DNA from 2 places in the Shewanella sp. SM87 genome. Region 2 is predicted to be linked to the other one. Evidence: predicted binding sites of a transcription regulator. Region 2 holds the regulator's gene; the other holds the start of a gene.
What was found. The regulator LexA, encoded in region 2, represses DNA repair genes until DNA is damaged. The targets are predictions, from matches to a motif close to TACTGTATNNNNATACAGTA.

Region 1: the regulator LexA is predicted to act here: its motif matches at 2,073-2,092, upstream of dinB (DNA polymerase IV).

The regions. Positions count from the first base shown of each region.
Region 1 covers NZ_JAKKSC010000010.1:75,452-78,857, reverse strand. The annotation lists gene L5M11_RS10190 (LysR family transcriptional regulator) at 29-928, shown strand; gene dinB (DNA polymerase IV) at 973-2,049, opposite strand; gene bfr (bacterioferritin) at 2,252-2,719, opposite strand; gene bfr (bacterioferritin) at 2,729-3,202, opposite strand.
Region 2 covers NZ_JAKKSC010000016.1:75,486-78,891, reverse strand. The annotation lists gene plsB (glycerol-3-phosphate 1-O-acyltransferase PlsB) at 1-1,707, opposite strand, end outside; gene lexA (transcriptional repressor LexA) at 1,868-2,488, shown strand; gene L5M11_RS14000 (cell division inhibitor SulA) at 2,485-2,997, shown strand; gene coxB (cytochrome c oxidase subunit II) at 3,400-3,406, shown strand, end outside.

The DNA.
Region 1 (3,406 bases), on a different contig from region 2:
AACAAGATTGAGAGCTTAAATTCCAAATATGAAACTTAATTATTCCTTAGACGATATGCGCTTATTTTGGGTAGTGGCACAGCAAGGGAGTTTTAAGCTCGCGGCGCAGCACTTAGGCATTCCACCTTCAACCTTAAGCCGTCGAATCAATCTGTTAGAACAATCCTTAGGCCTGCGTTTACTGCACAGAGACGCCCATAGAGTCAATCTTACCGCCACAGGTCAGCGGTATCTCGAACGCTGCGGCCCGCTATTTATCGAGTTAAACCAGGTATCTGGTGAGTTGCATGCGGATAAACATCAAGCGGTTGGCAAATTGCGGATCTCGGCGCCCATCAATACAACCTATCGCTGGCTGGGTGAATCACTCAACGCCTTCCAACGGCATTATCCCAATATTGATATCGATTTAAGTCTGTCGAACATGAATATCGATGTCAGTGAAAACGCCATCGATATCGCCTTTCGAGTGGGCGAACCTAAAGATCCCGATTGGATTGCAAGGCCACTTACCACGATTAGCTTTGTACTTTGCACCAGCACATCGGCAACGCAGTGGCATGCGCTGCAATCCATTGAAGAGCTGGATCAGCATCCGGTTATCATCGCCAAGCCCACAAAAACGTGGCGTTTACAGCACAATAGCACAGGGCAAAATGTCGAGTTTGAACCAAGGGGGAATATCAAATTAGCCGTCGATGATATGGCGATTGCCTGTCAGGCCGTGGTGGCGGGGCTTGGGATTGGACTCATACCCATCAGCATGGCGAGTGAACAGATACGAAGTGGCAAACTCATTCAAATACTGCCCGAGTGGCAAGGTATTCCGCGTACCGCCTACTTAATGTATCGCGATCGAGACAACCTGCCCTTACGAGTCAGACTGTTAATTGATTTTATGTTGGCGAATCCACCCGAGGCTTATTGAGCCAATGCAGGCATGAGTCTGCGGCTTATCGACTCAATAAACGGCTAGAGTGCTAAATCCAACTGAGTCTGGCCGTTTAAGCTTGTGGCGACGACAAGAGTAGAATCGGCGAGGCCGACCGAAATACCCAATAGACGAATGCCACGGCCTTCTTGCCTTTCCATAGCCTGTGCGAGTAGCTCATAGAACATTACAATTGAGACTTCATCGCTCCGGTGCTCAATTGTAGTCTGCTTGAAATCGTTAAACTTAAGTTTGACCACCTGTTTATGTATTTTGCGTTCCTTAGCACTGCGACTTAAACGCAAGGACAGTTCTTGGATCAAACTCGGCATCACCTGCTGGCACTGCTCTAAACTATAAATATCCTTCGCTAATGTGGTTTCAACACCCACTGATTTGCGCTCTCTGTCGGCAGAAATCCCCCGTTCATCTATGCCTTGGGAACGCTCAATCAACACGCCACCAAACTTACCGAATCGCGCTAAGAGCTCAGGTTTAGAATAAGCTTGCACATCACCACAGGTATTGAGCCCGAGCGAAGAGAGCTTTTCGGCGGTGACTTTACCAACACCGGGAATTTTACGCAGCGTTAAGGTCTTAACAAACTCAGAAAGCGTCTCTGGCGTAATGACATATTGGCCGTTTGGCTTGTTCAGATCCGAGGCGACCTTAGCTAAAAATTTTACTGGCGCGATACCCGCCGATGCGGTTAAACCCGTTTCGGCTAAGATATCGCGACGAATGGCCTGCGCAATCAAGGTCGCAGAGCCCTTATATTGTTGGCACTCACTCACATCCAAATAAGCTTCATCTAAGGAAAGCGGCTCAATTAATTGGGTATATCTGGAAAATATTTCACGAATTTGTAGCGACACTTCTTTGTAAACCTGCATCCGGCCTGGTACTAAAATCAGCTCAGGGCACAACTTAAAGGCATAAGCCGTTGCCATTGCTGAACGTACACCGAATTTACGTGCCTCGTAACTACAAGTACTGATAACACCGCGACGGTCGCTACTGCCGCCTACGGCTAAAGGCTTGCCACGGTACTCAGGAAAGTCGCGCATTTCCACTGCAGCAAAATAGCAGTCCATATCGATATGAATAATTTTTCGCACGTTGAATTCCTCCAACGCCAAAATACTGTATATAAAAACAGTAATCAAGTATTCCTGATAGATTTGGGCCAATAAGATGTGGCCTAGCGCTGGAAAAGAGAACAAGACAAGTGTGAGGAACAACAGACATGCTTAATAACTGAGTTTCCTAGGCCATTACACTCAGTGACCTAGGTATTTACTCAACCTAACAATCTAAGGCTCACATCTTAGTTTGCAGGTAGTTTTGCAATCCAACACGGTCAATAAGCCCAAGTTGTTTTTCGAGCCAATACATATGGTCAGACTCTGTATCGTCGAGTAATACTTCAAGGATTTCGCGGGTCTGGTAATCTTGCTTCTGCTCACACAGTGCAATCACTTTGCGCAAATCGTCCGCGACCTTGTATTCATAGGCGAGATCATTACGTAGCATTTCTTCTACATCTTTACCTATGTTCAATGCCTCACGGGCGGCAACATTGGGTGTACCTTCGAGGAATAAAATGCGCTGCACTAATTTGGCTGCATGGGCTTTCTCATCATCTGACTCATGGGCGATACGCTCATAGAGTTCTTTCAGGCCCCAATCTTCGTACATATGGGCATGGACAAAATACTGATCCATTGCCGAGAGTTCTCCCGTTAGGAGTCGATTTAACGCATCGAGGACGTCTTTATCGCCTTTCATATTTTGCTCCTATTGGTCGCTAATTTGCGATTGTAGATAATTTTGAATACCGGTTAGCGTAATGAGCTCTTGCTGCGACTCAAGCCAATCTAAGTGCTCTTCTTCGTCTTCGAGAATATCTTCCAGCAGATCGCGGCTCACATAGTCCTGTTCAGCTTCACACAAGCTGATCGCATCACGCAGCAATGTAAGCTGCTCTTGCACCATGGCCAGATCGCAATCGAGCATCTCTTGGCTATGTTCACCAATGCGAAGTTTTTCGAGTTGTTGCAGATTAGGCAGACCTTCCAAAAACAGCACTCGCTCGATGAGCTTATCGGCATGCTTCATATCTTGGATGGATTTTTTGTATTCGACGTGGTTTAACTTCTCTAAGCCCCAATGTTTAAACATGCGGGCATGGAGGAAATATTGATTGATGGCGGTCAACTCACAGGTAAGCACCCGATTCAGTTGCCCAACCACTTTAGGATGACCTTTCATAAGTTACTATCCTTGGTAAGCGTGAAAAGATTGATCTAAATCAAGCTTCTAGCCTAGTACAATTTATCGACCAACTCAAATTATCTTTATATTTCACTCACTTAATGATGAAAAGCATTCTCATTCCTGCTTAGATTAACTTGCTATCCCACTCTAATCCCAAGGATAAATCTCAAATGATTAACCCGTGTAAGAAAATACGAG
Region 2 (3,406 bases):
AGATGTATAAGAAGTGTAAGGCACTTTTTTGAGTAGGGTCAGATACAAATCAAGCTGACGCTCCAGCAGACTACGTTCTAAGGCGTTTTGATCTGTCGCCAGTAAGACTAAGCTAGTCAAAGTCACCGAACTCGCGGCTGCGGCATCATTGATACGCGTCATCACCCGATTAGCCAGCACGTTTACCGCTGGAGTTAACCAACTTGGTTTCTGCTCGGGATCATCGGCCAACTCAGCACGCCAGTTTGGCGCACGCTCATTTAAGAAATTTTGTAAGGTAATAGGCTCGCCAAAATTCACGTAACCTTGGCCAAAATTACCTAATTTGCGAATGGCACCGAACACCTGCCACACAGATTCTTTTTTCTTTTTCTTACCGCTTAACTCTTTATGGTAAGTCGCCACTTCCATCACATGGTCATAGCCTAAATACACAGGCACAAGTGTGACAGGACGTTCAATACCGCGCAGTACGCTGTTCATCGTCATGGCGATCATGCCAGTTTTCGGCGCCAACAGACGGCCAGTACGTGAACGGCCACCTTCGGAGAAGTATTCCACCGAATAACCTTTAGCAAACAGCTGATCTAAATACTCACGAAATACTGCGGTATACAGCTTGTTGCCATTAAAACTACGGCGGATAAAGAAGGCACCACCGCGACGGAACATAGGTCCCGCGGGCCAGAAGTTGAGGTTGATGCCAGCAGCAATGTGCGGCGGAACCATGCCTTGATAATACAAAATATACGATAACAGCAGGTAATCCATGTGGCTGCGATGGCAAGGCACATAAACAATCTCGTGGCCATCGTGATGCAGCTGGCGAACTTGCTCGGCGCCTTTAATGTTGATCCCGCTATAAAGCTTGTTCCACAACCAAGTTAAGAAACGCTCGGCAATACGCACTAAACTATCTGAGTAATCGGCTGCTATTTCATCGAGGTACTCAATAGCCGTCTCGCGCGCTTGGGTCTCAGAAATCTTTTTACTGGCGGCTTCTTCTTGAATCGCTTTGCGCAGCGACTCAGATTTGAGTAACGAATGAAACAGTGCTTGGCGGTTTGGCAGCACAGGCCCTGTCATTACCTTACGTTGACGACGGAAATGCACGCGCGCAACCCGTGCTAACTTATGGGCAATCCCCATGTCGGTGCCATGTTCGTCAGCCATGTAACGCAGGGATACGGCATTCGAAAACTGCACGAAGTTATGTCGACCTAAGAACAGAATCATCAAGCACTTGCGCAGCCAAGTCGGGTTTTCCCGCTCAAATACGGCCGCCTTCATAGTGTCGTCTTCTTTCCCTGGCGTTCGACCCCAATACAAGCTCACGGGCACAAGTTGAATATCCAATTCAGGACGTTCCTTATGCACGGCTAACAAACGCATAAAGCATTCGAGGAAAGGCTCATTACCAGCACGTTCGCCAAACAGTGGCTTACGTCCTTGAAGACAGACAACCCGAGGCGCAGTCACACCATTAGCCACTAGAGGCTCATAAGGGCTTGGTAAACCTAACTTAGCCGTTATTTCGCTCAAAGCAGCTATGTCACTGAGAGATTCTGTTTTCATCACATAAACAAGGGGTCTGGAAGCATCCAGATTCAGATCGGCAAAGGGATCCTGAGGTACCACAATAGTGTGCACTAAGTGTTTTTGGATCCAACGTAATGATTTCAACCAAAGAGAGTCGTGTTTAGGCATTATTCTTATGCAATTAAGTGCGTTTACTAGCCCGATAGAATACCAGACTATGGGCAATATTCGCTAATTCTCTCCAACATAGCTAAAAAGTGGTTAATACTTGCGCTGCAAATAATACTGTATATACTAACAGTAACTGTATAGAAAAACAGGAAACACCATGAGACCTTTGACGCCACGCCAAGCTGAAATTTTAGAGCTAATTAAACGAAATATTGCCGATACTGGCATGCCACCCACTCGGGCAGAAATCGCAACCCGTTTAGGTTTTAAGAGCGCCAATGCGGCTGAAGAACATCTTAAAGCGTTGGCAAAAAAGGGCTGCATTGAGATCATGCCAGGCACATCTCGAGGCATTCGTCTGCCTGCGGAAATCGAAGATTTGACTGAAACAGGTTTACCGCTCATCGGCCAAGTGGCCGCGGGTGAACCTATCCTCGCCCAAGAACATGTTGAACAGTACTACCAAGTCGACCCAAGCATGTTTCATCCCGCCGCCGATTTTTTACTGCGAGTAAAGGGCGACAGCATGAAAAATATCGGTATTCTCGAAGGTGATTTGCTGGCAGTTCATAAAGTAGAACAAGCTAGAAATGGTCAAGTGGTTGTCGCTAGAGTCGATGACGATGTCACTGTTAAACGTTTCGAAAAAAAAGGTAATGTAGTCTATCTACATGCCGAAAATGAAGATTACTCCCCGATTAAAGTGGATTTAGGCTTCCAAAGTTTAACAATTGAAGGACTCGCCGTCGGTGTGATCCGTAATGGAGATTGGCTATGAATAAACTACTTGGCAATGCCCCCCGCCATCCGGGCCTGTGGCTCGATGAAGTCCGTGATGCTGACTATGACTGGCACCATGCGCCCATCGCCTGCATGCCAACTAAGACTCAAGGTCGCCAAGAATTAATTCATCTGAGTGCACAACTCGCTCAGTTAAGCCAACAGGGCCGTTGGTTAGTGCTCATCAACCCTCCAAGTATTGGCTACAAGCAAATGCTCGCCAGCGCAGGTGTGCGTATGGATAGAGTTTTGCTGGTACATGCTAAAGATGAAGTCGAAACCCTGTGGGCGATGGAGAAAGCCCTAACAAGTGGTACGTCCAGTGCAGTCATTACTTGGACTCAATCATTGGATGCGCGGGATAATCGACGCCTACAAATCGTGGCTAAAAGTGCCCGAGCTATGGGCATAGTGCTTGAAGACGTAAACAGTCACTTACATGCCGACGTACGCATTGAGCAAGGCAATCTCTTCGGTCAGCAATCTTTTTTTAGCGCTGTACACTAAATATTCATTTAATTTTTACCTTGAAAGCCGCCTCACCTATGAATGTGAGGCTTTTTTTTGGCAATTTTTCAGATAATTAGATAAATAAGTGATCTTGATCAATATTTAAACAGCAAGTATGGTTGGTTAAGTCGGTGATGATATATCACCTTCCGTGGTCAATGAATCGAGTATTTATCGAACTCGAAGCGCCACTAAAAATAGAGAACAGATTTATTTCAGCAGTATGTGCCAGCGTGGCTAATTACCAGCAGTAACAATACTTGATTAAAAGTAACAGCCGCCAACGCACGTTGAAGTCAAAAAAGCTTTTTTGGGAACTGAAGAGTTTGCATAGAGTTGAGACTTACTGTGTTGCTCTTCTTTGTAGTTGCTATTCGCAATTGGCAGAGGAGAAGTCTTGTGAAGC